DNA from 3 places in the Actinopolymorpha sp. B9G3 genome. Region 2 is predicted to be linked to each of the others. Evidence: predicted binding sites of a transcription regulator. Region 2 holds the regulator's gene; each other region holds the start of a gene.
The links. The regulator LexA, encoded in region 2, represses DNA repair genes until DNA is damaged. The targets are predictions, from matches to a motif close to TCGAACANNTGTTCGA.
Positions count from the first base shown of each region.

Region 1: the regulator LexA is predicted to act here: its motif matches at 6,448-6,463, upstream of ruvC (crossover junction endodeoxyribonuclease RuvC).
Region 3: the regulator LexA is predicted to act here: its motif matches at 2,277-2,292, upstream of imuA' (DnaE2-dependent mutagenesis accessory factor ImuA').

Region 1 is NZ_JBEEAB010000017.1:18,470-28,466, reverse strand. Features, by position in the region: gene ABNF93_RS25210 (phosphatidylinositol mannoside acyltransferase) at 1-415, shown strand, start outside; gene ABNF93_RS25205 (glycosyltransferase family 4 protein) at 412-1,542, shown strand; gene ABNF93_RS25200 (hypothetical protein) at 1,539-2,069, shown strand; gene pdxS (pyridoxal 5'-phosphate synthase lyase subunit PdxS) at 2,168-3,133, shown strand; gene pdxT (pyridoxal 5'-phosphate synthase glutaminase subunit PdxT) at 3,157-3,765, shown strand; gene ABNF93_RS25185 (YebC/PmpR family DNA-binding transcriptional regulator) at 3,782-4,543, shown strand; gene ABNF93_RS25180 (serine/threonine-protein kinase) at 4,648-6,342, shown strand; gene ruvC (crossover junction endodeoxyribonuclease RuvC) at 6,499-7,176, shown strand; gene ruvA (Holliday junction branch migration protein RuvA) at 7,173-7,811, shown strand; gene ruvB (Holliday junction branch migration DNA helicase RuvB) at 7,849-8,955, shown strand; gene yajC (preprotein translocase subunit YajC) at 9,061-9,447, shown strand; gene secD (protein translocase subunit SecD) at 9,472-9,997, shown strand, end outside.
Region 2 is NZ_JBEEAB010000002.1:568,836-578,832, forward strand. Features, by position in the region: gene ABNF93_RS05705 (ATP-dependent DNA helicase) at 1-1,777, shown strand, start outside; gene ABNF93_RS05710 (hypothetical protein) at 1,778-2,632, opposite strand; gene lexA (transcriptional repressor LexA) at 2,676-3,413, opposite strand; gene ABNF93_RS05720 (LysM peptidoglycan-binding domain-containing protein) at 3,780-4,328, shown strand; gene nrdR (transcriptional regulator NrdR) at 4,675-5,169, shown strand; gene ABNF93_RS05730 (vitamin B12-dependent ribonucleotide reductase) at 5,299-8,190, shown strand; gene ABNF93_RS05735 (3' terminal RNA ribose 2'-O-methyltransferase Hen1) at 8,353-9,873, shown strand; gene ABNF93_RS05740 (polynucleotide kinase-phosphatase) at 9,870-9,997, shown strand, end outside.
Region 3 is NZ_JBEEAB010000006.1:274,447-284,443, reverse strand. Features, by position in the region: gene ABNF93_RS13760 (DNA polymerase Y family protein) at 1-1,391, opposite strand, end outside; gene imuA' (DnaE2-dependent mutagenesis accessory factor ImuA') at 1,388-2,266, opposite strand; gene ABNF93_RS13750 (ArsR/SmtB family transcription factor) at 2,530-2,916, shown strand; gene ABNF93_RS13745 (SRPBCC domain-containing protein) at 2,913-3,362, shown strand; gene ABNF93_RS13740 (YybH family protein) at 3,377-3,817, shown strand; partial or broken gene ABNF93_RS13735 (hypothetical protein) at 3,846-4,112, shown strand; gene ABNF93_RS13730 (MBL fold metallo-hydrolase) at 4,149-4,985, shown strand; gene ABNF93_RS13725 (GNAT family N-acetyltransferase) at 5,147-6,013, shown strand; gene ABNF93_RS13720 (VOC family protein) at 6,072-6,461, shown strand; gene ABNF93_RS13715 (ATP-binding cassette domain-containing protein) at 6,574-8,880, opposite strand; gene ABNF93_RS13710 (GNAT family N-acetyltransferase) at 8,964-9,698, opposite strand.

The sequences.
Region 1 (9,997 bases), on a different contig from region 2:
GACGGGCGGTCCCGACCCCATGCAGGGGCTCACCGAACGCCTGCGGGACGGCGGCCTCGTGGTCCTGGTCGCTGACCGGGACCTGTCCACGCGAGGTGTCGAGGTGAGCTTTTTCGGGGAGCAGACCAGGATGCCCGCCGGACCTGCCGCCCTCGCCGTGCGTACCGGTGCCGTCCTCATCCCGGTGACCCTGTGGTACGACGGACCTCGGATGCACATCCACTTCCACGACGCACTGGAGAAGCCGGCCGCGTCCCGGCAGGCGATCCGTACGCTCACCCAGCAGATCGCCGACACGTTCGCGGCCGGCATCGCCGAGCATCCGGAGGACTGGCACATGCTGCAGCGGCTCTGGATCGCCGACCTCACCCGCGACCACCAAGCCGCGCTCGCGGGGGACCGGGTAGCGAGGTGAGGGTCGGGATCGTCTGCCCCTACTCCCTCGACGTCCCCGGCGGGGTCCAGAACCATGTGCGCGACCTCGCCGAGGTGCTCATCGAGATGGGGCACCAGGTGTCGGTGCTCGCTCCGGCCGACGACGACACGCCTGTCCCGGCCTACGTCGTACCGGCCGGGCGGGCCGTGCCCGTGCCCTACAACGGCTCGGTGGCCCGGCTGGCGTTCGGGCCGCTCTCGGCGGCACGGGTCAGGCGCTGGATCCGCGACGGCGAGTTCGACGTTCTCCACATCCACGAGCCGGCCACGCCGTCACTGTCGCTGCTCGCCCTGTGGGCGGCGACCGGCCCGATCGTCGGGACGTTCCACACGGCGATGCCCCGGTCGCGGGTCATGAGTGCCGCCTCGTCGATCCTGCGTCCGGCCCTGGAGAAGATCAGCGCGCGGATCGCGGTGAGCGAGCCGGCAAGGGCCACCCTCGTCCAGCACCTCGGTGGAGAGCCTGTGGTGATCCCGAACGGGTTGTTCGTCGAGCGGTTCGCCGCTGCCCGGCCGCGCGCGTCCTGGCGGGCAGGCGGCGACGGCACGTTGTCGTTCCTGGGCCGGCTGGACGAACCCCGTAAGGGACTTGCCGTCCTGCTCCGGGCGTTCCCGGCAATCTGGCGCGAACGACCGGGCGTGCGGTTGCTCGTCGCCGGCCGCGGTGATGTCGATGAAGCTCGGGGGACGCTCCCGCCCGAGTGCCGCGACGCGGTGACGTTCCTCGGCATGGTCGACGACCCTGAGAAGGCGGAGATGTTCGCCAGCTCCGACGTCTACGTAGCGCCGCAGACCGGCGGCGAGTCGTTCGGCATCGTCCTGGTGGAGGCCATGGCCGCGGGCGCACCCGTGCTCGCCAGCGATCTCGACGCGTTCCGCCTGGTGGTCGAGGGCGGGGAACTGGGCCGGCTCTTCGACGTGGGTGATGCGCCTGCCCTCGCGAGGGAGGCCCTCACGCTGCTGGGCGACGCGGCCGAGCGGGACCGGCTGCGGGCCGCCGCCCGGCTCGCGGTCCGCCGCTATGACTGGAGCAGTGTCGCGAAGGAGATCCTCGCCGTGTACGAAATGGTCGCGGAGGGTCCTGCCGGCGTGAGCGAGGCGCGATGAACTGGCCGTACGTCGCCGTCATCGTCGTCGCGGTCATCGGGGTCTACCTCTCCTGGACCGCTGGCCGCGTCGACCGGCTGCACACCCGGCTCGACGCCGCCCGGGCGGCCCTGGAGGCGCAGCTGTTCCGCCGTTCGGCAGTCGCGCTTGAGGTCGCCACCTCGGGGATGCTCGATCCGGCGACCTCGCTGCTGGTGGCCGACGCCGCGCACCGCGCCCGCGCGAGCGGGGAGGAGGACCGTGAGGCGCGGGAGTCGGACCTTTCCAAAGCGCTCGTCGCGGCGTTCCCGGAGTCCGAGGGCACCCGCGAGCTCGCCGGACAGCCCGGCGCGGGGGAGTTGCTGGCGGAGCTGGGCGCGGCGTGCCGGCGGGTGGATATGGCCCGCCGATTCCACAACGACACCGTGGCGACCACTCGGGCGCTCCGCCGCCGCTGGCGGGTCCGATGGTTCCGGCTCGCCGGGCGGGCGGCCATGCCCGAAACCGTCGAGTTGGACACGACCGCCCCCGCCGGCCTCCCGGTCTGAGGAAGCCACTCGGCTCGAACTGGCTATGGAACATAGTGCCAGTCGGGGCTCTACGATGGGGGTGCCGTTCGTACCGCTTTCCAGCTTCGAGGTAGACCGTGACCGAATCCCAGTTCCCCCCGCCCACCCCGACGACCAGTGCCGCCACAGGTCCCGGCGCACCCGCCGGCAACGGCCACGGTCCGGTCACCGGGACGGCCCGGGTCAAGCGTGGCATGGCGGAGATGCTCAAAGGCGGCGTGATCATGGACGTCGTCACCCCCGAGCAGGCAAAGATCGCCGAGGACGCCGGTGCTGTGGCGGTGATGGCGTTGGAGCGCGTACCCGCCGACATCCGCGCACAGGGCGGCGTCGCGCGGATGAGTGACCCGGACATGATCGACGGAATCGTGAGTGCCGTCTCCATCCCGGTCATGGCCAAGGCACGGATCGGGCATTTCGTCGAGGCCCAGCTGCTGCAGGCGATCGGCGTCGACTACATCGACGAGTCCGAGGTGCTCACTCCGGCCGACGAGACGCACCACATCGACAAGTGGGCGTTCACCGTGCCGTTCGTGTGCGGCGCGACCAACCTGGGGGAGGCGTTGCGGCGGCTGTCCGAAGGCGCGGCGATGATCCGCTCCAAGGGGGAGGCCGGCACCGGCAACGTGGTCGAGGCCACCCGGCACATGCGCCAGATCCGCAGCGAGATCCGCCGGCTCACGACCCTCGGCGAGGAGGAGCTCTTCGCCGCGGCGAAGGATCTGCGGGCACCGTACGAACTGGTCAAGGAGGTAGCTGGCCTCGGCAAGCTGCCGGTCGTCCTCTTCACCGCGGGCGGGATCGCCACGCCGGCCGACGCGGCGATGATGCGCCAGCTCGGCGCCGAGGGTGTCTTCGTCGGCTCCGGAATCTTCAAGTCCGGTGACCCGGCCAAGCGGGCCGCGGCCATCGTGCAGGCGACGACCTTCTACGACGACCCCGACGTGATCGCCAAGGTGTCCCGGGGCCTCGGCGAGGCGATGGTGGGCATCAACGTCGCCGAGCTACCGGAGAGCGCCCGGCTCGCCACCCGGGGTTGGTGACCGCCGGCCCGTAGGGTTGACGAGTGGTCAGCACACCGGTCATCGGCGTCTTCGCCCTCCAGGGCGATGTCCGCGAGCACCATCGGATCCTCTCGGCGCACGGCGCGGAGACCGTTGACGTACGCCGTCCCCAGGAGCTCCTGGCCGTGGACGGGCTCGTCATCCCGGGCGGCGAGTCGACCACGATGATCAAGCTGGCGGCGACGTTCGAGCTGCTGGAGCCGCTGCGCAAACGGATCGCTGCGGGCATGCCGGTCTTCGGCACCTGCGCGGGCATGATCATGCTCGCCGACCGGATCCGCGACGGCGCGCCCGGCCAGGAGACCGTCGGCGGGATCGACATGACCGTCCGAAGGAACGCCTTCGGCCGGCAGGTCGACTCGTTCGAGGCGGACGTGGAGTTCGCAGATCTGGACGGTGCGTTCCATGCGGTGTTCATCCGCGCGCCCTGGGTCGAGAGCGTCGGCCCGGGCTGTCAGGTACTCGCCCGGGTCGCCTCCGGCCCCGCCCTGGGTAGGATCGTCGCGGTCCGCCAGGGTCACCTGCTCGCGACGGCCTTCCATCCGGAGCTGACCGGCGACGACCGCGTCCACCGATACTTTGTCGAGCTGACCACCGCGTCTTCGGCGTGAAGGAGGCCTACCCGCCATGTCCGGTCATTCCAAGTGGGCAACCACGAAGCACAAGAAGGCCGTGATCGACGCCAAGCGGGGCAAGCTCTTCGCGAAGCTGATCAAGAACGTCGAGGTCGCAGCGAGGGTCGGCGGCGGCGATCCGGCCGGCAACCCGACCCTCTTCGACGCCATCCAGAAGGCCAAGAAGTCCTCGGTCCCCAACGACAACATCGACCGTGCGGTCAAGCGTGGCTCGGGTCTGGAGGGCGGCGGTGCCGACTATCAGACGATCATGTACGAAGGGTACGGACCCGCCGGCGTGGCCATCCTGATCGAGTGCCTCACCGACAACCGCAACCGGGCGGCGGGCGAGGTCCGCACCGCCACCACGCGCAACGGCGGCTCGATGGCCGACGCGGGCAGTGTGTCGTACATGTTCAGCCGGCGCGGCGTCATCGTCCTCCCTCGTGAACAGGACGGCAAGGCGCTCACCGAGGACGACGTACTCCTCGCCGTGCTCGACGCCGGTGCCGAGGAGGTCAACGACCTCGGCGAGGCGTTCGAGGTGATCTCCGAGCCGTCGGACCTGGTGGCGGTCCGCACGGCCCTGCAGGACGCCGGCATCGACTACGAATCGGCCGAAGCGAGCTTTGTCCCGAGTGTGACCGTTCCGCTCGACGAGGACACCGCGCCCAAGGTGTTCCGGCTCGTCGAGGCGCTCGAGGACTGCGACGACGTGCAGAACGTCTACGCCAACTTCGACGTGTCCGACGACATCATGGAGAAGGTCGGCTAGCGACGGGTTCGCGTGGTTCGCCGGACTCGGGCATTGGCGACTCGCCATCAGCGTGGCGTGGCGTGCGCCGGACATAGCCGTCGCGGGCCGGTTACCGTGTTTGCGTGCAGCGGGACCTGACCGACGACGCGTCCACTGTCGAGTTCACGCGGCTCGACGGCTACCTGCTGCGTGAACGGATCGGCGAGGGCGGGATGGGCGTCGTCCATCGCGCCACCGACACCGACGGGCGGGTCGTCGCGATCAAGCTGCTCCGCCCGCACGTTGCCGGCGACAGCGAGTCGCGGGCGCGGTTCGCCCGCGAGGCGCAGGTGCTCGCACGCGTCCGGGGCCGCCACGTCGCCCAGGTCCTCGACGCCGACGTCGCGGCTGCCACGCCGTACCTCGTCACCGACTTCGTCGCCGGACCACCCCTGCACGAGGTGGTGGAGCGGGACGGACCGCTCGACGGAGCCGACCTCGCCGACCTTGCCGGTGACCTCGCCGACGCGCTCTGCTCGATCCACGGCGCCGATGTCGTCCACCGGGACCTCAAGCCCGGCAACGTCCTCCTCGATGACGGAATCGCTGTCGTCATCGACTTCGGCATCGCGCAGATCGCCGACGACACCCGCATGACCGTGCCTGGTCTGGTCTACGGAACCCCCGGCTATGTCGCGCCGGAGATCCTGCACGGTTCCGAGATCACGGCGGCCGCGGACATCCACTCCTGGGCCGCGACCGTTGCCTACGCCGCGACTGGACGCTCACCGTTCGGCAAGGGGCCACTGGAGGCTGTCGCCTATCGAGTCCTGCACGAAGGTCCGGACCTCGACGGCTGCCCGGACTGGCTGTTTCCGGTTCTCGAACTCTGTTTCGCCAAGGACCCTGCCGAGCGTCCCAGCGCACCGACACTCCTGCGCTGGCTCGAGACCGGCGAGCCGCCGCCGGACCGGACCGTCGCACTGTCGCAGGCACCGGCTTCAGGCATCCCCGACACGCACCTGGGCAACGGATCGACCACACCCATGGCCGGCGCCGCGTCCGAAGCCCCTCCGCTCGACACCTACACCGACGACAGGTACGCGCCCGCGGGCGATGACCACGCCGACGGATACGACGGGTACGACGACAGGTACGACTCCGGCGCCGACCCGGGAGAGCCGTACGCTGACGACGGCGAGGCCGCCGACACCGAGGAACGCACGCCCGAACCCTCCTGGCCGGTCTATCACGGGCCGGTCAGACCCCACCGGGTCGTGACCACGCTCGCGTTCGCCGTCCTCGCGGCCCTGGCCGCCGTCGTGCCGCTCATCGCGGCCGGAGCGTTGACCGGCTGGCTGGTGGTCAGCCGTACGGTCGACCGGTCGGCCCGCTTCCTCCGGCGGCGGCGCTCGACCAGGGGGCGTCGCGGACTCGACCCCGTGGCGGTCGGCGCGGCACTGCCGTGGCACTTCGTGCGTTCGGTTCTGGTCACTGCGCTGACCCTGCCGATCGCCGTCACCGGTGCGGGCATCCTCGTCGGCGTCGTTGTCCTGTTCTTCTACGCGGGTGCGATCACGCCCCGCTGGGACCTGGTGGCCGGTGGCATCGGGCTCGTCGTCGCGGCGCTGGCCTGGTGGGGTGTCGAGGGTGAGGGCGTCCAGCATGGGAGCCAGCGGATCCTCTCCGCCGTACTCCGTCGCCGCTGGGTCTCCGTCGTGGCCGGGGCGGTGCTCGCGGTCGTGGCTCTGGTCCTCGCCACGGTTGCCAGTACCGAACTCATCCAGTGGTGGCCGTTGGAACAGGGGCCGCTGCCCCGGCTCGACTGGCCTGGCTGAGTCCGCCGGCGCCACCCGCCGATCCTGAGCCCGCCGGCGTCACCCGCGGATCCGGGGCCGGCCGGCGCGTCGCCACGTCCTCGTGGGCGCGGGCCCGATAGCCTCCCGAACAGACGTTCGGCGGCAGGTGAGGCGGAGGGTCCAGGACCAGTGCGCGTGCTCGGAATCGATCCCGGCCTCACCCGCTGCGGCCTCGGACTGGTGGAGAGCGAGCACCCACGCCGGCTGGGCCTGCTGGCGGTCGATGTCGTGCGGACCCATCCCGACCTCGACCTGGGCGGCCGGCTGCTCGAGGTCGAGCGCGTGGTCGCCAGCTGGCTCGACGAGCACACACCCGATGCCGTGGCGCTCGAACGGGTCTTCAGCCAGCACAACGTCCGCACGGTGATGGGCACTGCCCAGGTGAGTGGCGTCATCCTGACCGCGGCGGCGCGACGTGGCATCCCGGTTGCCCTCCACACGCCCAGCGAGGTGAAGGCGGCGGTCACCGGCAACGGCCGCGCCGGCAAGGAACAGGTGACCCACATGGTGACCCGGATCCTGTCCCTTCCCGCCAAGCCCCGCCCGGCCGACGCGGCCGATGCCCTGGCGCTCGCGATCTGCCACTTGTGGCGTGGCCCTGCCGCCGCCCGGATCGAGGCCGCCCGGCAGGCCGCGGCGGGGCGGAGCCAGAACCGCCGCGGCCCGGTCGGTCGTGGCCGCCCGCCGGTCGTCGCCGCGCGGGAGGCTGTCGGCGCCCGCTGGCACACTGCCGCTGCCGTGTCCACGAAGACCGTTCAGCCCACACAGTCCGCCGAAGGTGCCGGCGAGCCGCACCGGAAGGGTCCTCGATGATCGCATTCGTACGAGGCAAGGTCGCATCTGTCGGACTCGACTCCGCCGTCGTCGATGTCGGCGGCATCGGGATAGAGATCCGTGCGACACCGGGCACGCTGGCCGACCTGCGGGTGGACGCGACCGCGAGCGTCCCGACCAGTCTGGTCGTCCGGGAGGAGTCGCTCACGCTCTACGGCTTCGCCGACGACGACGAACGCATGGTCTTCGAGCTCCTGCAGACCGCCAGCGGTGTGGGACCAAGGCTCGCGCAGGCGATGCTCGCCGTGCACCGGCCCGACGACCTGCGTCGCGCGGTCGCCCGCGAGGATCTGGTGGCGCTGACCAAGGTTCCCGGGATCGGCAAGAAGGGTGCCCAGCGCATCGTGTTGGAGCTCAAGGACCGTCTCGGCGCACCCACTGCCGGTACGGGTGCCGCGGCGAACGGAACTCCCGTGCCGGCCGCCGCTGGCGGCACCGTCGCGTGGCGGGTCCAGGTCCGCGGTGCACTGCTCGGCCTTGGCTGGTCGACGCGGGAGGCAGAGACCGCACTCGACGCGGTGGAACCCCTGGCGCAGGAACAGGCCGAGACAGGCGCGGCGCCGGAGGTGGCGAGTCTGCTCCGCGCCGCCCTTCGTACGCTCTCCCGGGCATGACATGCCGTGGGAAAACCCTCTGCCGGGGAGCTGATCGATGACCTCGTACGCCGACAACGGCGATCACGTGGGCGGCGAGCGTCCAGGTGGGCGCTCCCTCGTCGAAGCGGAGGCCCGCGTCGACGAGACGACGGTCGAAGCCGCGCTCCGGCCGCGCACGCTCGAGGAGCTGATCGGGCAGTCCCGGGTCAAGGACCAGTTGGGACTGGTGTTGGAAGCCGCGCGGAGTCGCGGCCGGCCACCGGATCACGTGCTGCTCTCGGGCCCACCAGGGCTGGGGAAGACGACCTTGGCGATGATCATCGCGGCCGAGCTCAGCGCGCCGCTCCGGATCACCAGCGGGCCCGCGATCCAGCACGCTGGCGACCTCGCCGCCATCCTGTCCTCCCTCGCCGAGGGCGAGGTGCTGTTCCTCGACGAGATCCACCGGATGAGCCGTCCCGCCGAGGAGATGCTCTACATGGCGATGGAGGACTTCCGGGTCGACGTGGTGGTCGGCAAGGGACCTGGCGCGACCGCGATCCCGCTGGAGATCCCGCCGTTCACGCTGGTGGGTGCCACCACCCGGTCGGGTCTGCTACCCGGTCCACTGCGCGACCGGTTCGGCTTCACCGGGCACCTGGACTACTACGAAGTGGCCGAGCTGGAGGAGATCGTCACCAGGTCCGCGCAGCTGCTCGACGTCCCCGTCGCCGGCGACGGCGCGCACGAGATCGCCAGCCGGTCCCGGGGCACGCCCCGGATCGCCAACCGGCTGCTCCGCCGGGTCCGTGACTACGCCCAGGTCCGTGCGGACGGTGTCGTCCGCCACGACGTCGCCCGGACCGCCCTCACGCTGTACGAAGTGGACGAGGACGGGCTTGACCGGCTCGACCGGGCCGTCCTCGACGCCCTGTGCCGACGGTTCGGCGGCGGGCCGGTGGGCCTGTCGACCCTTGCGGTCGCGGTCGGTGAGGAGCGTGAGACGGTCGAGGAGGTCGCCGAGCCGTTCCTCGTCCGCAACGGCTATCTTGCCCGCACCCAACGCGGCCGGGTGGCAACTCCCGCGGCGTGGCGCCAGATCGGCCTCGCGGTGCCGGCCGACTCGGCGTTCGGGCAGACGCCGAGCCTGTTCGATGACGACCCGGGCGACGACTCGACATAGAGCCGCGTTCGGTCGTCTAGACTCCGCCGATGGCCGTGGGGCCACGGCCGTGGTCACACCCACGAGAGGTGCCCTGCGTGAGGGCGCCAGGGAAGGATCGACCTCATGCTCCTCAGTTCAGCCGCCGGCGGCGCCAACGTCTGGGCACTGCTGCTTCCGGTGTTGTTGCTGGTGTTGTTCTGGGTCGTCGCGATCAGGCCACAACGCAAGCGCCAGCGCGAGACCGCCGAGATGCAGCAGAAGGTCCAGCCCGGACAGCAGGTGATGACCGGCGCTGGGCTGCTCGCGACCGTCCACTCGGTCGAAGCCGACGCCGTGGTCCTCGAGATCGCACCCGGTGTCTACGCCCGTCACGTCCGGCAGGCGATCGTCCGGATCATGGATTCGCCCACCGACGGCGACTCCACCGCCGATGCGGAGTCGACGTCGGAGGACTCCGCCAAGGGGAGTGGAAGCTCGCCGACGCCAGAGGGGCCGATCAAGGAGTCCTGAGGTCTCGGGGGACGGGGAGCCGAGGTGGCAACCAGGAGGCCGCACCCGTGGCGAGCGGTCGGTGTCGTGACACTCGCCCTGGTCGTGGGTGTCGCGACAATGGCGCTGCTCGGGGTGTGGACGCCCCGGCTCGGACTTGACCTGCGTGGCGGCACCTCGATCACGTTGACGGCGCAGCCGACCGCCGGCCAGGGCTCGGTGACGCCGGAGAAGCTGAACGAGGCCGTCGACATCATTCGCAACCGCGTCGGTGCCATTGCCGAGGCGGAGGTCACCACCCAGGGCAGTGACCACATCATCGTCGAGGTCCCGGGCGTAGGGCAGGACGAGATCGTCGCCTTGGTCGGATCGACAGCCGAGCTGCGCTTCCGCCAGGTCCTCGCCGTCCAGGCGGCGGGCGTGGAGGCACCGGAACCGACGGCGTCACCCAGCCCGTCCGCCTCGGCCAGCCCGTCCGCCTCACCCACGGCAGGTGCCACGCCGACCCCCAGCCCTTCGGGGGCCAACCGCAGCCGGGCAGCGCCGCGAATCGCCCCGATCCTGAAGCCGA
Region 2 (9,997 bases):
GAACTGGGCGAAGAACGAGGCACAGACCGGCGGCAACGGCGACCGCGACGCGGCGCCGACCCACCAGGACCGCGCCTGGGCGCAGGTGGCCGTGTCGTCGCGGGAATGCCTGGGCGCACAGCGCTGCCCCTATGGCGACGAGTGCTTCGCCGAGCGAGCCCGGGAGCGTGCGCTGGCCGCCGACGTGATCGTCACCAACCACGCACTGCTGGCGATCGACGCCCTGGAGAACGTCCCCGTGTTGCCCGACTACGACGTCGCGATCGTCGACGAGGCGCACGAGCTGGCCGCCAGGGTCACGAGCACGGCGTCGGCGGAGCTGGCGCCCGGCATGGTGCAGCGCGCGGCGCGCCGGGCCCGGTCCTTCTGCGACGGCGGCGAAGCCGATCCGTTGGAGGACGCGGGCGAGACCCTGCGCACCGCCCTCGCCTCTGCGGCGCTCGGTCGGGTGGAGTCCCTGGGTGGCGAGCTCGCCGCGGCGGTCGCGCTTGTCCGTGACAGTGCACGTGCGGCCTGGTCGGCGTTCCCTGGGGAGAAGAAGGACCCGGGGGGCGATGCCGAGAAGGAGTCGGGACGCCGCCAGGCGCGGGCCTACGTCGAACAGGTCCGTGACATCGCCGATCGGATCGCGGCGATGTCGCCCCACGACGTCGTGTGGGTGGCCGAACGCGAACGTGGAGGGCCTGAACTGTGTGTGGCGCCGCTGTCCGTGTCGGGCCTGCTGCGGGTGCACCTGATGGCCGAGCGGACGTGCATCCTCACCTCGGCGACGTTGAAGCTGGGCGGCGACTTCGACGCGGCGGCTCGGTCGGTGGGCCTGCGACCGGTCGACCGCCTCCCTGATCCGCCGGAAGGCCACGAACCGGTAGGCGACCAGCCAACAGGTGACGGGCCGGATGGTGACCGCCCAGAAGGTGACCGCCCAGAAGGTGACCGCCCAGAAGGTGACCGCCCAGAAGGTGACCGCCCAGAAGGTGACCGCCCAGACGGAGACCGGTCAGGACGTGCGGCTGGCCGTCACACAGGCGGTGCGAACGCAGAACCCGGCGGCGCTTCCACCGACCCGGCCGCGGCGGCGGGCACGGACGTCGTGGAACCCTTGCCGTGGCGTGCGCTCGATGTCGGTTCGCCGTTCGACTACGGCCGGCAGGCGATCCTCTATGTCGCTCGACGATTGCCGCCGCCGGGGCGTGGTGGCATCTCGGAGCGCACGTTGCAGGAGCTGGCACAGCTCATGGAGGCCTCGGGCGGCGGGACACTCGGCCTCTTCTCGTCCCGCCGCGCCGCGCAGGACGCCGCGGCAGCGGTTCGGGAACGCCTCGGCCTCGAGGTGCTCTGCCAGGGCGAGGGGCAGCTGGCGGAGCTGCATCGCCGGTTCGTGGACGAGCCGCGGACGTCGTTGTTCGGCACCTTGTCGCTCTGGCAGGGACTGGACGTGCCGGGCGACACCTGCCAGCTCGTGGTCATCGACCGCATTCCGTTCCCGCGTCCCGACGACCCGCTCGCCTCGGCCAGGCAGCGCGCCGTCGACGAGGCCGGCGGCAACGGCTTCATGGCGGTGGCGGCGACCCATGCCGCACTGCTGCTCGCCCAAGGCGTCGGCCGGCTGATCCGGCGTTCGTCCGACCGCGGGGTGGTCGCCGTGCTCGATCCCCGGCTGGTCACGGCCCGCTACGGCGGCTTCCTGCGGGCGTCACTGCCACCGATGTGGTTCACGCCCGACCGCGACGTCGCCGTCGGAGCGCTGCAGCGTTTGCGCGCCGCCCGCGACGCCTGATCAGTCCGGCATGCGTACGCAGATCGCGATCGGGGTCTGTTGGCGGCCCTGACCGAACGGGTTGTCCCGGAACAGTTCGCAGAAGAAGCCGGGGCGGCGATCGGTGTCGTGTCCCAATACGTCACGGCCGAGGTCGTTGGAGTCGATGACGACGGTGCCCGCCAGCGTCCCGGCGATGTCCTCGGGGAGCTGGGCAGTCACGGCGTCGGTGATGGCCGTGGCCACCTTGCCAGGGTCCTTGGGCGGAAGCTTCGCCGAGACATTGGACGGGAACGCCGAATAGGACGTCGGGCCGTCGATCGCGTTGACCCGGTGCCCGGCCACGACGTAGAACCATCCGCGCTGGCGGACGGCCTTGCCGACGACACTGGCTGCTGCCGCTGCCAGGATCCTGGGAAGGCCCGCCTCGTTGATCGCCAGCTGCATCGTCCAAGGGCTGCCGAGTCCGATGCCGTGCGGCGTGCGCTGGACCAGCCGGGAGAGGACCCTGGCCGCGGGTCCCGGGTCGATCTCCCAGGTGAAGTAGGACCGTCCCTGCGAGATCGCCACGATCTTCTCGCTCACCACGACGTACCACGGTCCCTCGAAGACCCCGCTGAAGTGGGGACTCTCCGCGACATGGCGCGCGGCATCGCGGACGTAGGCCGTCACGCGGGTCGGCACGTCGTCGCCGCGGGCGAAGAGTTCAGTCTGGAGGGGGATGCGTGCCCATCGCATCCCTTCGACCTCCACGACCAGACTCTTGCCGTCGTTCGGGGCCAACGGCTCCTTCGCCGGCGGTGGATCGTGCGGGACAGCGGACCGCGCGCGGTCAGCTCCTGACGTCGCGTCGGTCCCCGTCGTGGAGTTTGTCATGCTGCTCCCGGTCGTCAGGTGGTGTGCGCGGCACCCTGACAGGTCAGACGCGCCGCAGGACCGCGACGACCTTACCGAGGATCACGGCGTCGTCTCCAGGAATCGGCTCATAGGCCGGGTTGTGCGGCAGCAGCCAGACCTGCTTGCCGCGCCGGCTGTAGGTCTTGACGGTGGCCTCACCGTCGATCATCGCCGACACGATCTCGCCCAGCTCGGCCGTGGGTTGCTGGCGAACCACCACCCAGTCGCCGTCGCAGATGGCCGCCTCGACCATCGAGTCTCCCTTGACCTTGAGCAGGAACAGCTCACCTTCGCCCACCAGCTGACGGGGGAGCGGCATGATCTCCTCGACAGCCTGCTCGGCGAGGATCGGTCCACCGGCGGCGATCCGGCCTACCACGGGCACGAACGCCGGCGTGGGATGAGCGTCACCGCTGTCGGTCTCGTCGTACGTCGTCATCCGGGCACTCGAGACGGCCCGGCGGTGCGTGTCGGGGAACAAGACCTCGAGCGCGCGGGGTCGGTTGGGGTCGCGCCGGATGAACCCCTTGGTCTCGAGGACGCGGAGCTGGTGGGCGACCGATGAGGACGAGGTCAGACCGACGAGCTCGCCGATCTCGCGCATGGCAGGTGGATATCCCCGGTTTTCGACCGACTCGCGGATGACTTCCAGGATTCGGCGCTGCCTGGGCGTGAGGCCGGTGGCGTCCGGCGGCCCGTCGGGCAGTTCGCGCACGGCCGCGGTGGAGGAGTCGCGATCGGACTTCTTCCGCTTGGGCATAGCGGTGTTCTCCTTCCGAGGGTTTCCAGGAAGGGCTCCCGGGTTCCCGCCGGGTGCCCACATCGAGGAGCGTAGGGCCTCCGCCATCCACTTTCAAACATCTGTTCGACGGCGTGTCGCGAGCGTGTCGCGGACCGTGCAGGACGCCGGTCGCGCCCACCCGGCCGATGGGGGGTCTGCCTGGCCGACGTGGGCGGGGCTGGTCCTCTCTTATGGGAGAACCTGTGGCCTCGAACCTATTTTCGACCCTGCGGTCTGGCGGGCTGTCGGTGGGGTGGTGTAGAAAATCGTCCAGACGTTCGATCGAACAGTCGTTCGACGTCGAGCAAGGTCGAGGTTCGTTCCCTCGCCGTAGGAGGTCGGCACATGAGCAGCAGTGCGCCAGTCGTGCACATCGACGAGTTCCGTTCCCGGCGGACCTCTCGGGCGGGCGCGCCCCACCTCCCGGAGGCACTGTCGGGCAGTGGACGGCTCGAGGCGGTCCCCCGCAGGGCCGCCGCCGAGCGCACTCCGGCGCGAGCCCGGCGCGGTCCACGGCCGCGGTTGGTGCGGGCGTGTCATCGAGGGCTGGTGGCGGGTGAGCCCGTGCAGGCGCCGGTCACCCTGACCCGGCGGGGCCGGGTCGCCGTTCTGGTGATGACGCTGGTCTTCCTCGCGCTCGGCGTCCTCGGCTCGGTTGTCCTGTTGCAGGGCGCGTCGGCCGCCGACGCGGGCTCTGACGGTGGTCAGTCGGTCCGGACCAGGACGGTGACGGTGGCGCCAGGGCAGACGCTGTGGGAGATCGCCGCACGAGTGGATCCTGATGCCGACATCCGGGCCACGGTCGAGGAGATCTCCCGGCTCAATGGCCTGACGAGTGCCGGTGACCTGGAGATGGGCCAGTCACTCGTGGTCCCAGTTCGTTCCGGTGGCTGACATCGCCGCCCCGAAGGTCTGGCCGGCGACACGCCCGACTATCGCGGGTTCTGTCCCGCCTTGCGCCACCTGACCTGCAGCGACGCGGGGAGAGGAGTGTCGCCGGCGCGTCGAAGCTTGCATGGGTCTGGCGACCGACGTACGGTACCCCTAGATATGGTAGTTACAGAGCTGTAAGTCGTCCACAGGTTGTGATTCGAAGCCCACAGGTTCTCCCCAGGGAATCCACAGTCTCATCCCCAGGAGAAGCGCGATCTGGGCCCCGAACCAGGACATGTCGGGCAGATCTTGACGGCAGGGCCCGATCATCTGATCACCGCCGCCTGGACCCCGAGGAGCGCGCGTCATGCACTGCCCTTTCTGTCGACACCTCGACAGTCGCGTCGTCGACAGTCGTACGACCGACGACGGCACCGCGATCCGGCGCCGTCGCCAGTGCCCTGAGTGCGAGCGTCGCTTCACGACCGTCGAACAGGTCACCCTCGCCGTGGTGAAGCGCTGCGGAGTGACCGAGCCGTTCAGTCGGGACAAGGTCGCGGCCGGTGTGCGCAAGGCGTGCAAGGGACGGCCCGTCGACGAAGATGCCCTCGCGCTCCTCGCACAGCGCGTCGAGGACGAGATCCGGGCTAGCGGTTCGGCCGAAGTTCCGTCGCACGAAGTCGGGCTCGCGATCCTCGGTCCGCTGCGGGAACTCGACGAGGTCGCCTACATGCGGTTCGCAAGTGTCTACCGGAGCTTCGGGAGCCTGTCCGACTTCGAGACCGAGATCGCGCTTCTGCGCGCCGAGCGGGCCGAGACGGTTCCCGAACCCACACCCGAGCGGGAATCCGCCCACCCCTAGGAGCAGGGCCACGACGGCCGAACGGGACCAGGTGGAGAACGGCTCGCCACAGACCCGTTCCTGGGCAGGCGAGGGGAAGCGTCCGGACCAGGAACACCAACACACCAGAAGGAACCAAGGAGAGGCAGCATGACGGAGACGGTGAGCGGCTCAACCCGCGGGGGGGCGAGGGGACGTACGAATAAGGGGCTGAAGATCTCGAGGGTCTTCACGAAGCCCGGTTCGCACCCCTACGACGAGGTGACCTGGGAGCGCCGTGACGTCGTACAGCAGAACTGGAAGACCGGCGAGACCGTCTTCAGCCAGAAGGGCGTGGAGTTTCCCGACTTCTGGTCGGTGAACGCCTCGACGATCGTCACCACGAAGTACTTTCGGGGTGCCGTCGACACCCCGCAGCGGGAACAGAGCCTGAAACAGCTCATCGACCGGGTGGTCAAGACCTACCGACAGGCAGGCGAGGAGCACGGATACTTCGCGACTCCGGCAGACGCCGAGATCTTCGACCATGAGCTCACCTGGATGCTGCTGCACCAGTACTTCAGCTTCAACAGCCCCGTCTGGTTCAACGTCGGCACGCCGTCGCCGCAGCAGGTGAGCGCCTGCTTCATCCTGGCGGTCGACGACTCGATGGACTCGATCCTCAACTGGTACAAGGAAGAGGGCCTGATCTTCAAGGGCGGCTCCGGCTCGGGTGTGAACCTCTCCCGCATCCGTGCCAGCCGCGAACTGCTCTCCTCCGGCGGCACGGCGTCCGGGCCGGTGTCGTTCATGCGCGGTGCGGACGCCTCGGCCGGGACCATCAAGTCCGGCGGGGCGACCCGGCGCGCGGCGAAGATGGTGATCCTCGACGTCGACCACCCCGACGTGGAGGAGTTCATCGAGACGAAGGCGCGCGAGGAGGACAAGATCCGCGCGCTTCGTGACGCCGGCTTCGACATGGACCTCGGCGGAGCCGACATCCACTCGGTGCAGTACCAGAACGCCAACAACTCCGTGCGGGTCTCCGACGAGTTCATGCGTGCGGTCGAGGACGGCGCGCCGTTCGGCCTGCGGGCCCGGATCACCGGGGACGTTCTGGAGAAGGTCGACGCCAGGGGGCTCTTCCGCAAGATCTCCGACGCGGCATGGGGTTGTGCCGACCCCGGCCTGCAGTACGACGACACGATCAACGACTGGCACACCTGCCCCGAGACCGGTCGGATCACGGCGTCCAACCCGTGCTCGGAATACCTTCACCTGGACAACTCCTCGTGCAACCTCGCCTCGCTCAACCTGCTGAAGTTCCTGACCGATGACGGGCGCTTCGAGACCGACACCTTCGTCAAGGCGGTCGAGCTCGTCATCACCGCGATGGACATCTCGATCTGCTTCGCCGACTTCCCCACCCAGGCGATCGGTGACACGACGCGGGCCTACCGCCAGCTCGGCATCGGCTACGCCAACCTCGGCGCCCTGCTGATGGCCACCGGGCACGGCTATGACTCCGAAGGCGGCCGGGCGCTCGCGGCGGCGATCACCTCGCTGATGACGGGCACCGCCTACAAGCGGTCCGCCGAGCTGGCGGGGATCGTCGGTCCGTACGACGGCTACGCACGCAACGCCGAGCCGCACAAGCGGGTCATGCGCAAGCACGCCGCTGCCAACGACGCCGTACGCTCGATCGGGGCGATGGACCGCGAGGTTCTCAAGGCGGCAGGCGCGGCCTGGGACGGCGCGTTGAAGATCGGCCAGAAGAACGGCTACCGCAACTCCCAGGCCAGCGTGATCGCACCGACCGGCACGATCGGTCTGGCGATGGACTGCGACACGACCGGCGTCGAGCCTGACCTGGCGCTCGTGAAGTTCAAGAAGCTGGTCGGCGGCGGGTCGATGCAGATCGTCAACAACACGATCCCGCGCGCGCTCGACAAGCTCGGCTACCAGCAGGAGCAGGTCGAGGCGATCGTCGAGTACATCTCCGAGCACGGCCACGTCATCGATGCACCAGGGCTCAGGCCGGAACACTACGAAGTGTTCGACTGCGCCATGGGCACTCGGGCGATCAAGCCGATGGGCCACGTGAAGATGATGGCGGCGGTGCAACCGTTCGTCAGTGGCGCCATCAGCAAGACCGTGAACATGCCCGAGACGGCGACGGTCGAAGAGGTGGAGGAGATCTACTTCCAGGGTTGGAAGCTCGGCCTCAAGGCACTCGCGATCTACCGCGACAACTGCAAGGTCGGTCAGCCGCTCTCCGATGCGCGGGCGAAGAAGAAGCCCGCGTCAGAGGGGTCCAGGGCAGGCACCGCCGAAGCGGAGAAGGAGGTCGTGGTCGAGTACCGTCCGACGCGCCGGCGCCTGCCCAAGTCTCGGCCGTCGCGCACGACATCGTTCACCGTGGGCGGTGCCGAGGGTTACATGACGGCCGGCTCCTACCCCGACGACGGGTTGGGCGAGGTCTTCCTCAAGCTCGGCAAGCAGGGGTCCACGCTCGCGGGTGTCATGGACGCCTTCTCCATCGCGGTGTCGATCGCCTTGCAGTACGGCGTTCCGCTGGAGACCTTCGTCCAGAAGTTCACCAACCTGCGGTTCGACCCGGCAGGCATGACCGATGACGCCGACGTCCGCATGGCGCAGTCGATCATGGACTACATCTTCCGGCGGCTGGCTCTCGACTACCTGTCGTTCGAGAAGCGTGCGGCCCTCGGCATCTACTCGGCCGAGGAACGGCAGCGTCAGCTCGAGACGGGTTCGTACGAACCGATCCCGGAACCTGACGATGCCAGCGACATCGGCGATGCGGCCTCGCTCACCCAGGAGGGGAGCGGTTCGGACGACGACGCCGGGCCGGAAGGGTCCCGGGTCGCACAGGCGCAGGCCAAGCCGGCCCCTCGGGAGGCACACACGTCGACCGAACTCCTCGAGGCGATCCAGGGACGGACGGCCGACGCGCCGCTCTGCTTTACCTGCGGAACGAAGATGCGTCCGGCAGGGAGCTGCTTCGTCTGCGAGGGATGTGGCAGCACCAGCGGCTGCAGCTGATCGGAGTGAACCCGGGCGGCCCGGGCGGTGAGTCGAGAGGCTCGTTCGCCCGGGCTGTCCGGGTTCTGGTTTTCCGTCCAACGCTGGCGGCGGGGCGGCCGATGCCGAGCTCTGGCCAAACCGGTGCGACAACGATGGCCAGGTCCGGCAGGATTGCACCTCGTGCTCCTGACTCTGACGACCACTGCCGAACCCGCCACCGATCTGGGCTATCTGCTCCACAAGCACCCGGGGCGGGCGCAGGAGTTCGCCGTCGCCGGTGGCACGGCCCACGTGTTCTACCCCGCGGCGAGCGCTGCCCGGTGCACGGTGGCGCTCCTGCTGGAGGTGGATCCGATCGGGCTTGTGCGTGGCAGGCAGAGCCGTTTCAGGGACGGTTTCGCGCTGGGCCAGTACGTCAACGACCGGCCGTACGTCGCCTCCAGCATGCTGGCCGTCTCGCTTGGCAAGGTCTTTCGTACCGCTTTGTCCGGGCGATGCGACGCCCGGCCTGAGCTCGCGGCGACGGCGCTCCCGCTCGAGGTACGGATACCTGTCCTGCCGTGCCGTGGAGACCCGGATCTCGCCGAGCGGCTCTTCGCGCCGTTGGGCTGGCAGGTGCAGGCGGACCGGATCATGCTCGACGAGGCGATTCCGGACTGGGGGGTCTCGCGGTACGTCGATCTTCGACTCGTCGGCAGTCTGCGGCTGGCCGACGCGCTCAACGCCTTCTACGTCCTGCTGCCCGTGCTGGATGACGACAAGCACTACTGGGTGGGTGCGGACGAGGTGGAGAAGCTCGTCCGGGCGGGCTCCGGGTGGCTAGCGACCCATCCGTACAAGGCCTTGATCACTCACCGGTATCTCGCCCATCAGGCGGGCCTCACCCACAGTGCGCTGGCCCACCTGGCGGAGGTCGACGACGTGGAGCCGGCGGAGCTCGACAACGCCGTCCCCTCGTCCACTGGCGCCGCCGGCGCCGACCGCGCCGACCGCGCCGACGGCGCCGACCGCGCCGACGGCGCTGACGGCGCTGACACAGCCGCCGGGGAGCTGGATCGACTGGTTCCGCTGTCCGAGCAGCGGCGCGCCGCCGTCCTTGCCGTCCTGCGGGACGTGGGTGCCAAGCGGGTGGGGGACCTTGGCTGCGGTGAGGGTGCGCTGGTCGCGGCCATGCTGGCCGATCCGTTGTTCACCGATGTCCTGGCGACCGACGTGTCCGCGCGAGCCCTGGAGGTCGCCGCGAGGAAGCTCCGCCTGGAGCAGATGCCAGAAGTGAAGCGCGAGCGCCTGACGCTCTTCCAGTCCTCGTTGACCTACCGCGACGACCGGTTGACGGGTCTGGACGCGGCGGTGTTGATGGAGGTGGTGGAGCACGTGGATCCGCCCCGCCTCGCCGCCCTCGAACGCAGTGTCCTGGGTCATGCGGCACCCGCGACAGTGATCGTGACGACGCCGAACGCGGAACACAATGTGCGGTACGAAAGCCTGCCCGCGGGAGTCTTCCGCCATCGCGACCACCGGTTCGAGTGGACGCGCGAGGAGTTCGCCGCCTGGGCCGAACAGGCGGCCGGCCGGTTCGGCTACACCGTGCGGCTGCTCCCGGTCGGTGCCGACGATCCCGAGGTGGGACCGCCGACGCAGCTGGCCGTTTTCACCCGCCAGATCTCCGGCGAGTCCGATCGCGGAGGCGCGCGCCCATGACCTCGACATCGACCAACGAAGCCGCGCGCTCCGCTACGTCCGACCACCTGCTGGAGGTTCCCACGTTGAGCCTGGTGGTGCTGGTGGGAGCGAGCGGGTCGGGAAAGTCGACCTTCGCCCGGAC
Region 3 (9,997 bases), on a different contig from region 2:
AGGACCGTGGTCGGGGCAGGAGGCGGGAGATGCCCCGGCCACGGTTGCCCGGTCGGGCGGGCAGGTGCGATGTCGTCGCCCCACGGCACCAACGTCATGCGTTCGGCCGGTGCCCGCCCTCCTGACAGAACGACGGTCACCACCGCTTCGTGCCCGAGTTGGCTCTGCACCCGGGTGAAGGCGCGGTGGATGCGTTCGTCGGGTGCCTGGTCGCCCCACAGACCGTCCTGGTACGCCCCGGTTGGGGCCACGTCGTCGGGAATCAGCCGGACGCGTACGACACCGGAGGTCAGTTCCTCGGTTGGTCTGCCATCGCCCGAGCCGCCACCCGATCCGCTCGATCCATCCGATCCATCCGAGCCGGTTGCGCCGGTCGAGCCGCCACCCACCGATGTTCCGCCTACCGACGTCGCGGCCGAGGTGTCGGACGCACGAGTGCTGGTCCCTTGCAGTTGCCAGCGCACCCGGTCGACGACATCGGCCGCGCTGAACCACCGCGGATGCCGCCACTGCCGGCTGCGCGGTTCGTCGCGTTCGGTGTCGATCTCGACCCGGAGACAGGTGCAGACCAGATCGCGTTCGGCGAGCCCGGCGACCAGGCGTTCGGCGGTGCCGCGGATCGCGAACGCCACCTGGTCGACCCGCTCGACCGGCGGCTCGAACGCGGCGTCCGTCGCCAGCTCGGGCGGCGGCCGCCGCGTCGCCAGCGGTCGGTCGTCACGGCCGGCGGCGAGCCGGTGCGCGGCGACACCGTCGTTGCCGAACCGGGCCAGCACCTGTCGGGCGGGCAGCGCGGCGAACGCACCCAACGTACGAATACCCAACCGGCGCAGCAGGTCGACGAGCTCGGGCCGGTCGAGTGTGTCGACCGGGAGCGAGGCGAGGCAGCGGGCGGACTCCCCGGGCGGGAAGGCCAGCTCCCGTTCGCCGGAGCGTTCGGCCAGCCGCGCCGCCTGCTCCGCCGCGAACGGCCCGTCCGCGATCCCGATCACGCAGCTGTGGCCGGCCTCCTCGAGGTGCGTACGCAGGATCTGCCCGAACGTATCGCCGTAGTAGCGGCTCGGCCCCTTGGCCGCGAGCGCGCACCGCCCTGGTCGGATGACCTCGACGCCAGGGGCGAGGGCCTCGATCGCGGCGACGACCGGTTCGAACTCCCGGGCGTCGACAGCCGGGTCGTACGCCAACGTCACCAGGTCAGGGCACCGCGCCTGCGCCTCGCGGACCCGCAGCCCGCGTCTTACGCCATGCGCGCGCGCGGCGTGCGAACAGGCGAAGATCTGCCCCTTGTCGAGGACCGCGAGGGGAGCGTCCGGTGGTTGCCCGGCGTCTCGCCCGGCAGCAGTCACCGGCCAGTCGGGGAACCAGACGACGATCGTGCGTACGGCGTTCATCCCGCGCGCTCCCACCGGCGGCCAGGGAGGCTGGTGCGACCGGGACGGTCAGCAAGGTCGGGAAGCTCAGCAAGCTCGGTGAGCGGAGCGAGGTCGGCGCGATCCGCCGGTCCGGCGACGCGGACGTCCCCGGCGCGGTCGGGCAGCCACAACCGGGTCGTACGACGTCGCCCGCCGGTGCCCCGCCCCGTCGCCTCGACGGTCACCTCGCGAGACGTCAGGTGCCCGTGCCCGGCGCCGAGGCCGTGCCAGGTGCTCGACGTGATCGCCATCCGCAGTTCGCATCCCGGCCAGTCCGGGCGTTGGACGAGAAGGACGGCGCCGCGTTCGCGTACTCGGGCGGCCAGCCGCTGCGTCTCCGCGTCGTAGGGGCGGGCAGGTGGGCGGACGACCACGAGGTCGAGGACGTCGACCAGGGTCGCGACAACGTTGAGCCACTGTCGTCCCGGCGCCGGGACCAGGATGACCCGGGTGAGGTCGATGCCCAGCCCGGCCGCGGCTTCCGCGCCGAAACCGGGCATCCCGACCATCCCGCACCAGGAGCCCGCCCGGGACGCTCCGGCCAGGAGCGCCATGGTGAGCATCGCCGAACGCTGGACCGAATAGCTCGCGCCCCGGCGAAGTCCCCGCTCTGGCAGCAGGTCGCCGAAGGCCGGGAGCGCGGGGAGGGTGGGCACCGCCCGGCCGGATCCCGTGGCAGTCGCCGGGCGGGCCGCGAGCTCGGCCCGCAGCTCCTCCACCACCGCCGCACGGTTGCGCCTCGCCCGACTGTGGTCCGCGATGCCGGGTTTCGATCCGGTGCGTTCGGCCACGGCAGGCTGGCTTGCCGACGTGCGTACGACGTCGAGGGTGCGTCCCTGCGCAGAACCAGCCACCACTCCATCATCGAACGTACGTTCGATGGTGTCAATCTCTACTGCGCCAAGCTTTCTGGCGTGACCCCACGTAGGAACCGCCAGCTCTACAACACGATCCGGCCACCCGGACCCTCGGCGACCTCACGCCACGGCAGGCCTACCTCGAGGGGGCGATGGCCGGACACCGATGCCCGCGACTGAAGTCCGTGCCCAGTCGAGCCGAAAGCAAAAGCTTAAGCGAAGACTTGACTTTCTGGAGGGTCACCCCTACGGTTAAGTGCATGCTTAACCATGAGTCGGCGGCCGCGGATCGGGTGTTCCACGCTCTCGCCGAGGCCAACCGCCGGGCGATCATCCAGCGCCTGACCCGCGGCCCGGCGACGGTGAGTGAGCTGGCGCGCCTCCTCGGCGTGACGGTCGCGGCCACGGTCCAGCACCTGCAGGTACTCCAGACGAGCGAGCTGGTCCGATCGGAGAAGGCCGGACGCGTCCGCACCTGCCAGATCGATCCATCAGGCCTGCGGCGCGCCGAGGAGTGGCTGCGCCTCCAGCGAACGACATGGGAGCACCGCCTCGATCGCCTCGGCGACGTCCTCGGCGAGAGCGCGGCCGACCACACCACGACCACCACACCCCCGGACGACCCCTCGAAGGAGCCCAGATCATGACCGAGCACTCGGTGAAACACAGCACGTTCACGCTGGAGCGGACCTACTCCGCCTCGCCCGCACAGGTCTTCGCGGCCTGGGCCGATCGCGACACGAAGGCGAAGTGGTTCGCTGCCGACGACGCCGACTACACCCTCGACTTCCGCGTCGGTGGCGCCGAGGCCGCCCACGGACGCACCGACGACGGCGCAGAGATCGTCGCCGAGTCGGTCTACCGCGACATCCTGACCGACGAGCGCATCGTCTACACCACCCTGCTGTACGGCCGCGGTGTGCTGGCGACCGTGTCGGTGACCACCGTGGAGTTCGTCTCCAACGGCACCGGCACGCACCTGGTGCTCACCGAACAGGACACCTTCCTCGACGACCAGGAACAGCCCGAGTGGCGCCAACAAGGCACCGGCGACTGGCTCGACGCACTCGGCCGCGAACTCGGCCAGTCCTGAAGGGAGTGTCCCCCATGCACAGAACGAACGACCCGAACGCCGAAGCCGAGATCCGCGAGCTGTTCGAGACCCGCACGCAGGCACTTGCCGGCAAGGACGCCACCACGCTGGCCGCCGCGAACGACGCCGATGTCGTGGTGTTCGATGCCGTCGCCCCCTTCGCCCATCGTGGCGCCGAGTCGACAGCGCGAAAGCGGGAGTGGCTCGCGGCGTACCGCACCGGCATCGGCCACGAGATCCGCGACCTGACGATCACGGCGAACGCCGACCTCGCCTTCTGCCACTTCCTGGTCCGGATCAGCGGCACGATGCTCGACGGCACCGAAGTCGGCATGTGGGTACGCGCGACCAGCTGTCTCCGCAAACTCGACGACAGCTGGAAGATCGTCCACGAGCACGCCTCAGTGCCCTTCGAGGGCGAGACCGGCAAAGCCGTACTGACCGGCGACCTGTGACCCAAGCGGGCCTGCACGCCGCGGCAGGCATATCTCTCTCATGTTGAGTGATCGACCCAAGGTCTTCGGTAACCATGCGCGGCTGGCCCCGGGCTATCCGCTCGGCCGGATCGGTACTCGCACGGAACAGACACCTACCACGTTCGGCTGGGTCGGTGGTGGCGGAAGCTACGTCTACGCCGACACCGCCACCGGCACCTCCTTCGCCCTGACCAAGAACCGGCTCACCCCCCACTTCAACACCGCACAACGACTCGCCGACCTCACCACAGCCGAGATCAACCCACATGCGTGAGGATCGACACCAGGAAGCACAAGCGGAAGGAGCCCCATGCTGACGCAGGTTGCGGAAGGTGTGTTGGTCCACCAGAGCGAGTTGCTCCAGAACAACACCGTTGTCGTGCAGGGCAGGGCCGGCGTGTTACTCATCGACCCCGGGATAACAGGCGATGAAATGACCTGCCTCGCGAACGACCTTCGCGAGTGGCGCCAGACCGTCGCGGCAGGCTTCTCGACGCATCCTGACTGGGATCACGTGCTCTGGCACGCCGAACTCGGCGAAGCGCCCCGATACGGCACAGCCCGCTGCGCGGCTCATATGCGAGATCTGCGGTCGAACGCGGACTGGAAGGCCCGCGTCGCCGACGGGTTACCGCCGGAAATCGCCGAGGAGATACCGCTGGACCCGTTCGGCCTCATCACCGCTCTGCCTGCCGAAACTGCGCAGGTTCCTTGGGATGGCCCTCGAGTCCGGATCATCGAGCATCCGGCGCATGCCCCGGGCCATGCGGCACTGTTGATCGAGGAACGCGGTGTTCTTGTCGCCGGCGACATGCTGTCCGATGTCTTCATTCCGATGCTCGACGACTTCAACAGCACCAATGACCCGATCGAGGACTACCTCGTTGGGCTGCGGCTGCTCGAGGACGTGGCGGACGACGTCCATGTCCTCATCCCCGGTCATGGGTCCGTCGTCGGAGCTGATCAGGTACGCGCACGGATCGAACAGGACCGCGCGTACGTGCAAGCCCTGCGTGACGGCCATGCTCCCGATGACCCGCGGATCGGCCCATCGGCCAAGCCCGGCTGGGAATGGGTAAGCGACATACACGCAGGGCAAGCCCAGAGCCTCGCCCAAAGAAACGAACGCGACGCGACGTCCGGCTAGCGAACCGCTTGCGACACAAGCTGGCCGCCCTTACCCCAGCAGCGTGCTGCGCCAACGCCAGGGCTTCGAGCCGGCACGGCTGGCGCTCTGAGCCCGACCACACCACGCCGGACGGCCGAAACCAGGCGCGGACTGTCGAGCCGGTGGTGTGTGATCGGCGGATGGCGATTGTGCGGGACGAGCCGAGAGTCGACGGGCTGAGCGAGGCTGTGGGCGTGCTGCGGGAGTGGCAGGACGACGGGGCGCCGATGCAACTGCATCCGGGCGACCTGGGCTGGTTCTGGCGGTTCGGCGCAGAGGCGACGGCCGCGGCGGTCCGGACCTGGAGCCGGGACGGGCAGATTCTCGCCGTCGGGCTGCTTGACGGTCCCCAGCTGTTGCGGCTGACGATCGCGCCAGACGCTCGGCGGGACGGGGAACTGGCGCAACAGCTGGCCCGGGACGTGACCGAGCCGGGGTGCGGCGTACTGGGAGAGGGGACCGTCAACGTCGAAGCGCCACTGGGCGCACTGGTCCAAGATCTGTTGTTCGAAGCCGGCTGGAACTCCGACGAGCCGCGGACACCGCTGCGCCGCGACCTCACGCGGCCGGTGGAGGACCCAGACGTGCGGATCGAGGTGGTCGGGCCGGAGCAGGCGCACGTGCGGGCCGCCGTACAGCGGGCGTCGTTCGACAGGTCGACGTTCACGGACGAGCGCTGGCACGCGATGGCGGCCGGGTTGCCGTACGCCGACGCCCGGTGTCTGGTCGCGTACGACGACCGGGGCAACGCGGTTGCCGCGGTGACGGTGTGGTCGGCCGGTCCGGGGAAGCCCGGGTTGCTCGAGCCGATGGGCGTGCACCGGGAACATCGCGGTCAGGGCTACGGCAAGGCGATCACCGTCGCCGCGGCGGCCGCACTCCAGGAGCTGGGCTCGTCGAGCGCGATCGTCTGCACCGCGAGCTCCAATGTCGGTGCCGTCGCCACCTACTCCTCAGCTGGCTTCCAGCAACTCCCTGGGATCCGCGACCAATACCGGGCCATCTAGCCTCCCGAGGCTAGAAGTCTCATTGGCGGAGCCGTTACGTGACCTGGGAGGTCCTGACATGACCAGTAAGTTCACCGAGCTTGCGATCGACTGTGCCGATCCGAACGGTCTGGCCCGGTTCTGGTGCGCGGTCCTTGACTACGAGGTGCAAGACGAAGACGACGGCATTGTCGCTATTGGCCCCGCTACGGTGCCTGACGCCACCAACCACCCTGGTCCAGTGCCGCCGACATTGACATTCGCGCGCGTGCCCGAGGGCAAGACCAGCAAGAACAGGCTCCACCTCGACGTGAACCCCACCGACAGGGAGCAGGACGAGGAGGTCCGTCGCCTGCTCGACCTAGGTGCTCGACACGCCGACGTCGGCCAAACCGGCGATGAGAGCTGGGTCACGCTTGCCGACCCAGAGGGGAACGAGTTCTGCGTCCTTGCGAGCCGCCGCCCCTGATCGGAGCCCGCACACCGCGCCAGACCTACGTGCGGTCGCCTACGCACGCGCACGCGAACACGACGGCGTGTGGACAGCCGGTCGCCGCCCACCCACCCTGGGCAACCGGGCACTACGTGGTGGCCACAAGGTCGAGATAGGTACGCAGGTGCTGGGCGGTGAGCGAGTCGCCCTGTGCGACGAGATCGGCGGGGGTTCCTGCGAACACCACCCGACCGCCGTCGTGGCCCGCGCCAGGGCCGAGGTCGATGAGCCAGTCGGCGTGCGCCATCACCGCCTGGTGGTGCTCGATGACGATGACGGTGTTGCCGTCCTCGACAAGCCGGTCCAGCAACGCCAGGAGCTGGTCGACATCGGCCAGGTGCAGGCCGGTGGTCGGTTCGTCGAGGACGTACGTCGTCGCCTTCTCCGCCATCTGGATGGCCAGCTTGAGCCGCTGCCGCTCGCCTCCGGAGAGCGTGGTCAGTGGCTGGCCGAGGCTGAGGTAGCCCAGGCCCACGTCGGAGAGGCGCTCGAGAATGACCCGCGCCTGTCGAGCGCCGCTGGCGAAGAACTCCCGCGCCTCGGTCACCGACATCGCCAGGACCTCGCTGATGTCCTTGCCGTGCAGCTTGTAGGTGAGGACCTCCGGAGTGAACCGCTTGCCCTGGCACTTCTCACAGGTCGACGCCACGCCGGCCATCATGGCCAGGTCGGTGTAGACGAGCCCGATTCCCTTGCAGGTCTGGCAGGCGCCCTCGGAGTTCGCGCTGAACAGCGCCGCCTTGACCCCGTTGGCCCTGGCGAAGGAGGTGCGGATGGGATCGAGCACCCCGGTGTAGGTGGCCGGGTTGCTGCGCCTCGACCCGCGGATCGCGGACTGGTCGACGACTGCCACGCCCTCACGGCCGGGCTGTGAACCCTGGACCAGGGAGCCGTGGATCAGCGAACTCTTGCCGGATCCGGCGACGCCGGTGACCACGGTCATGACGCCGAGCGGGATGTCGACGTCGACGTCCCGCAGGTTGTGCAGGGTGGCGCCCCTGATGGACAGCTGCCCAAGCGACTGGCGTGGCTTCTCGCGCAGGCGTACCCGATGGTCGAGGTACTGCCCGGTCAGCGTCCCCGATCTCCGGAGTCCGGCGACATCGCCGGTGAAGCACACCTGCCCACCCGCCGCACCAGCGCCAGGGCCCAGGTCGACCACGTAGTCGGCGATCTGGATCACCTCGGGCTTGTGCTCGACGACCAGCACGGTGTTGCCCTTGTCGCGCAGCCGGAGCAGCAGGTCGTTCATCCGTGCGATGTCGTGCGGGTGCAGCCCGATCGTGGGTTCGTCGAACACGTACGTGGCGTCGGTCAGGCTGGACCCGAGATGCCGGACCATCTTCACCCGCTGCGCCTCACCGCCGGACAGCGTGCCGGACTCCCGGTCCAGACTCAGGTAGCCGAGGCCGATCTCGACCAGCGAGTCGAGAGTCTCGCGCAGGGTCGACATCAACGGGCCCACCGACTCGTCGGTGACGCCGCGGACGAACTCCGCCAGGTCACTGATCTGCATGGCGGAGCACTCGGCGATGTTGAGTCCGTTGATCCTCGACGAGAGCGCCGCTGGATTGAGCCTGGCGCCCTTGCATCCGCCGCAGGTGTCGAACGTGGCAATCCGGTCGACGAACGCCCGGATGTGGGCCTGCATCGACTCGCGTTCCTTGGAGAGGTAGAGCCGCTGCACCTTGACGACAAGGCCTTCGTACGTGGTGTTGAAGGTGCCGTTGTTGACCTTGGTGGCGGGCTTGTGGAGGAAGTCCTCCCACTGCTGCGGGGTGTAGTCCTTCAGCTTGATGTCGGGATCGACGAAGCCGGAGTGGGCGAGCGTCTGCCAGTACCACGAGCCCACCTGGAAGTTCGGCGCGGTGATCGCGCCCTCGTTGAGCGTACGTTCGACGTCGACGAGCTCGTTGATGTCGATCGCGGACACCCGGCCGATGCCTTCACACTCGGGGCACATGCCGTCGGGCAGGTTGAAACTGAACGCGCCAGAGGTGCCGATGTGCGGGTCGCCCAGTCGGCTGAAGATGATCCGCAGCATCGTGTGGGCGTCGGTCGCCGTGCCGACCGTCGAACGTGAGTTGGCGCCCATGCGTTCCTGGTCGACCACGATCGCCGCGCTGAGGTTGTGCAGGGCGTCGACATCAGGGCGGCCGACGTTCGGCATGAACGACTGGACGAACGCGGTGTAGGTCTCGTTGATCAACCGCTGTGACTCCGCGGCGATCGTGCCGAAGACCAGCGAGGACTTGCCGGACCCGGAGACGCCGGTGAACACACTGAGCCGGCGTTTGGGGATGTCGACGGAGATGTCGGCCAGGTTGTTCTCCCTGGCGCCGCGGACCTGGATCACATCATGGCTGTCCGCCGCGGCCCGACGCTCGGCGGTCACCGCGCGACTCCTTCGTACGGCATGGAAACACACACCACCGCGGTCCTCCTCTGTCAGTGGACGCTCGAGCTTGCGGATGACTGCTAAGGGATGCTCGAGGCGTCCCATTCCGAACGAAGAATGCTCATCCGCACCTCGTCGTGCCAGGCTCCGCTGCGGTAGATCGCCTGCCGGCGCCGGCCCTCCTCGACGAAGCCGACCTTGCGATACGTGGCGATTGCGCGGGCGTTGAAGCCGAACACGCCCAGCTCGACCCGGTGCAGGTTGAGCTGGGCGAACCCGTAGCGGACGAGGGTGCGCACCGCGTCGGAGCCGTAGCCGCGGCCCTGGTGCACTGGCCCGAGGAAGATCCCCAACGTCGCGCACCGGTCCTTCGGCGCGATGCCGAACAGGGCGGCCTGGCCGACCAGCTCACCAGAGTCCTTGGTCACGATGCAGAAGCCACAGTCCATGCCGTCGTTGGCACCCCGGGAGCGGAACCACTCGGCGAGCACGCTGGCGGGGCGCGGATGCGGCGGACCGACGACCTGGTACGGCGTGATCCGCGGATCGGCCCACCAGGCACACAGCTGCGGCAGGTCGCCCTCGTCGAGGGCGCGGAGGCGGACGGAGCTGCCGGCGAGGGCATCGAGGTCGACCGGTTGGGTCGGGTCCGCCGGGTGGGTTGGATCGGCTGGCTGGGTCGGTTGGGCTGGTTGGGTCGGTTGGGCTGGCTGGGCTGGCTGGGTTGGTTGGGCTGGCTGGGTTGGTTGGGCTGGCTGGGTTGGTTGGGCCGGAGCAGGCGGCGATGCTGGGCCGGCTGGCGGGTCGGCGGACATGACCGCCCATTCTGGCGGCAGCCACCGACAGCCGCACGAACAATGTTTTGCACAGGTCGTCGAAGCGCCCGGGCTGCTGTCGAGGGCCCCGCAGAACGCCCGCGTGGCGCCGCCGCGGTCCATGATCAAGAGGCAGAAACCGGGCGATTGTGGGCGTCTTTTCCCCGTTTTCTGCCTCTTGATCATGAACCGCGGTCTGTCGGTGGTTCCCAACGCTCAGCACGCGGCCCGCTGCCATCGACTCAGCGGTCGGCGATCGACTCAGCGGTCGGCTCGGCGGTCGGCTCGGCGGTCGGCTC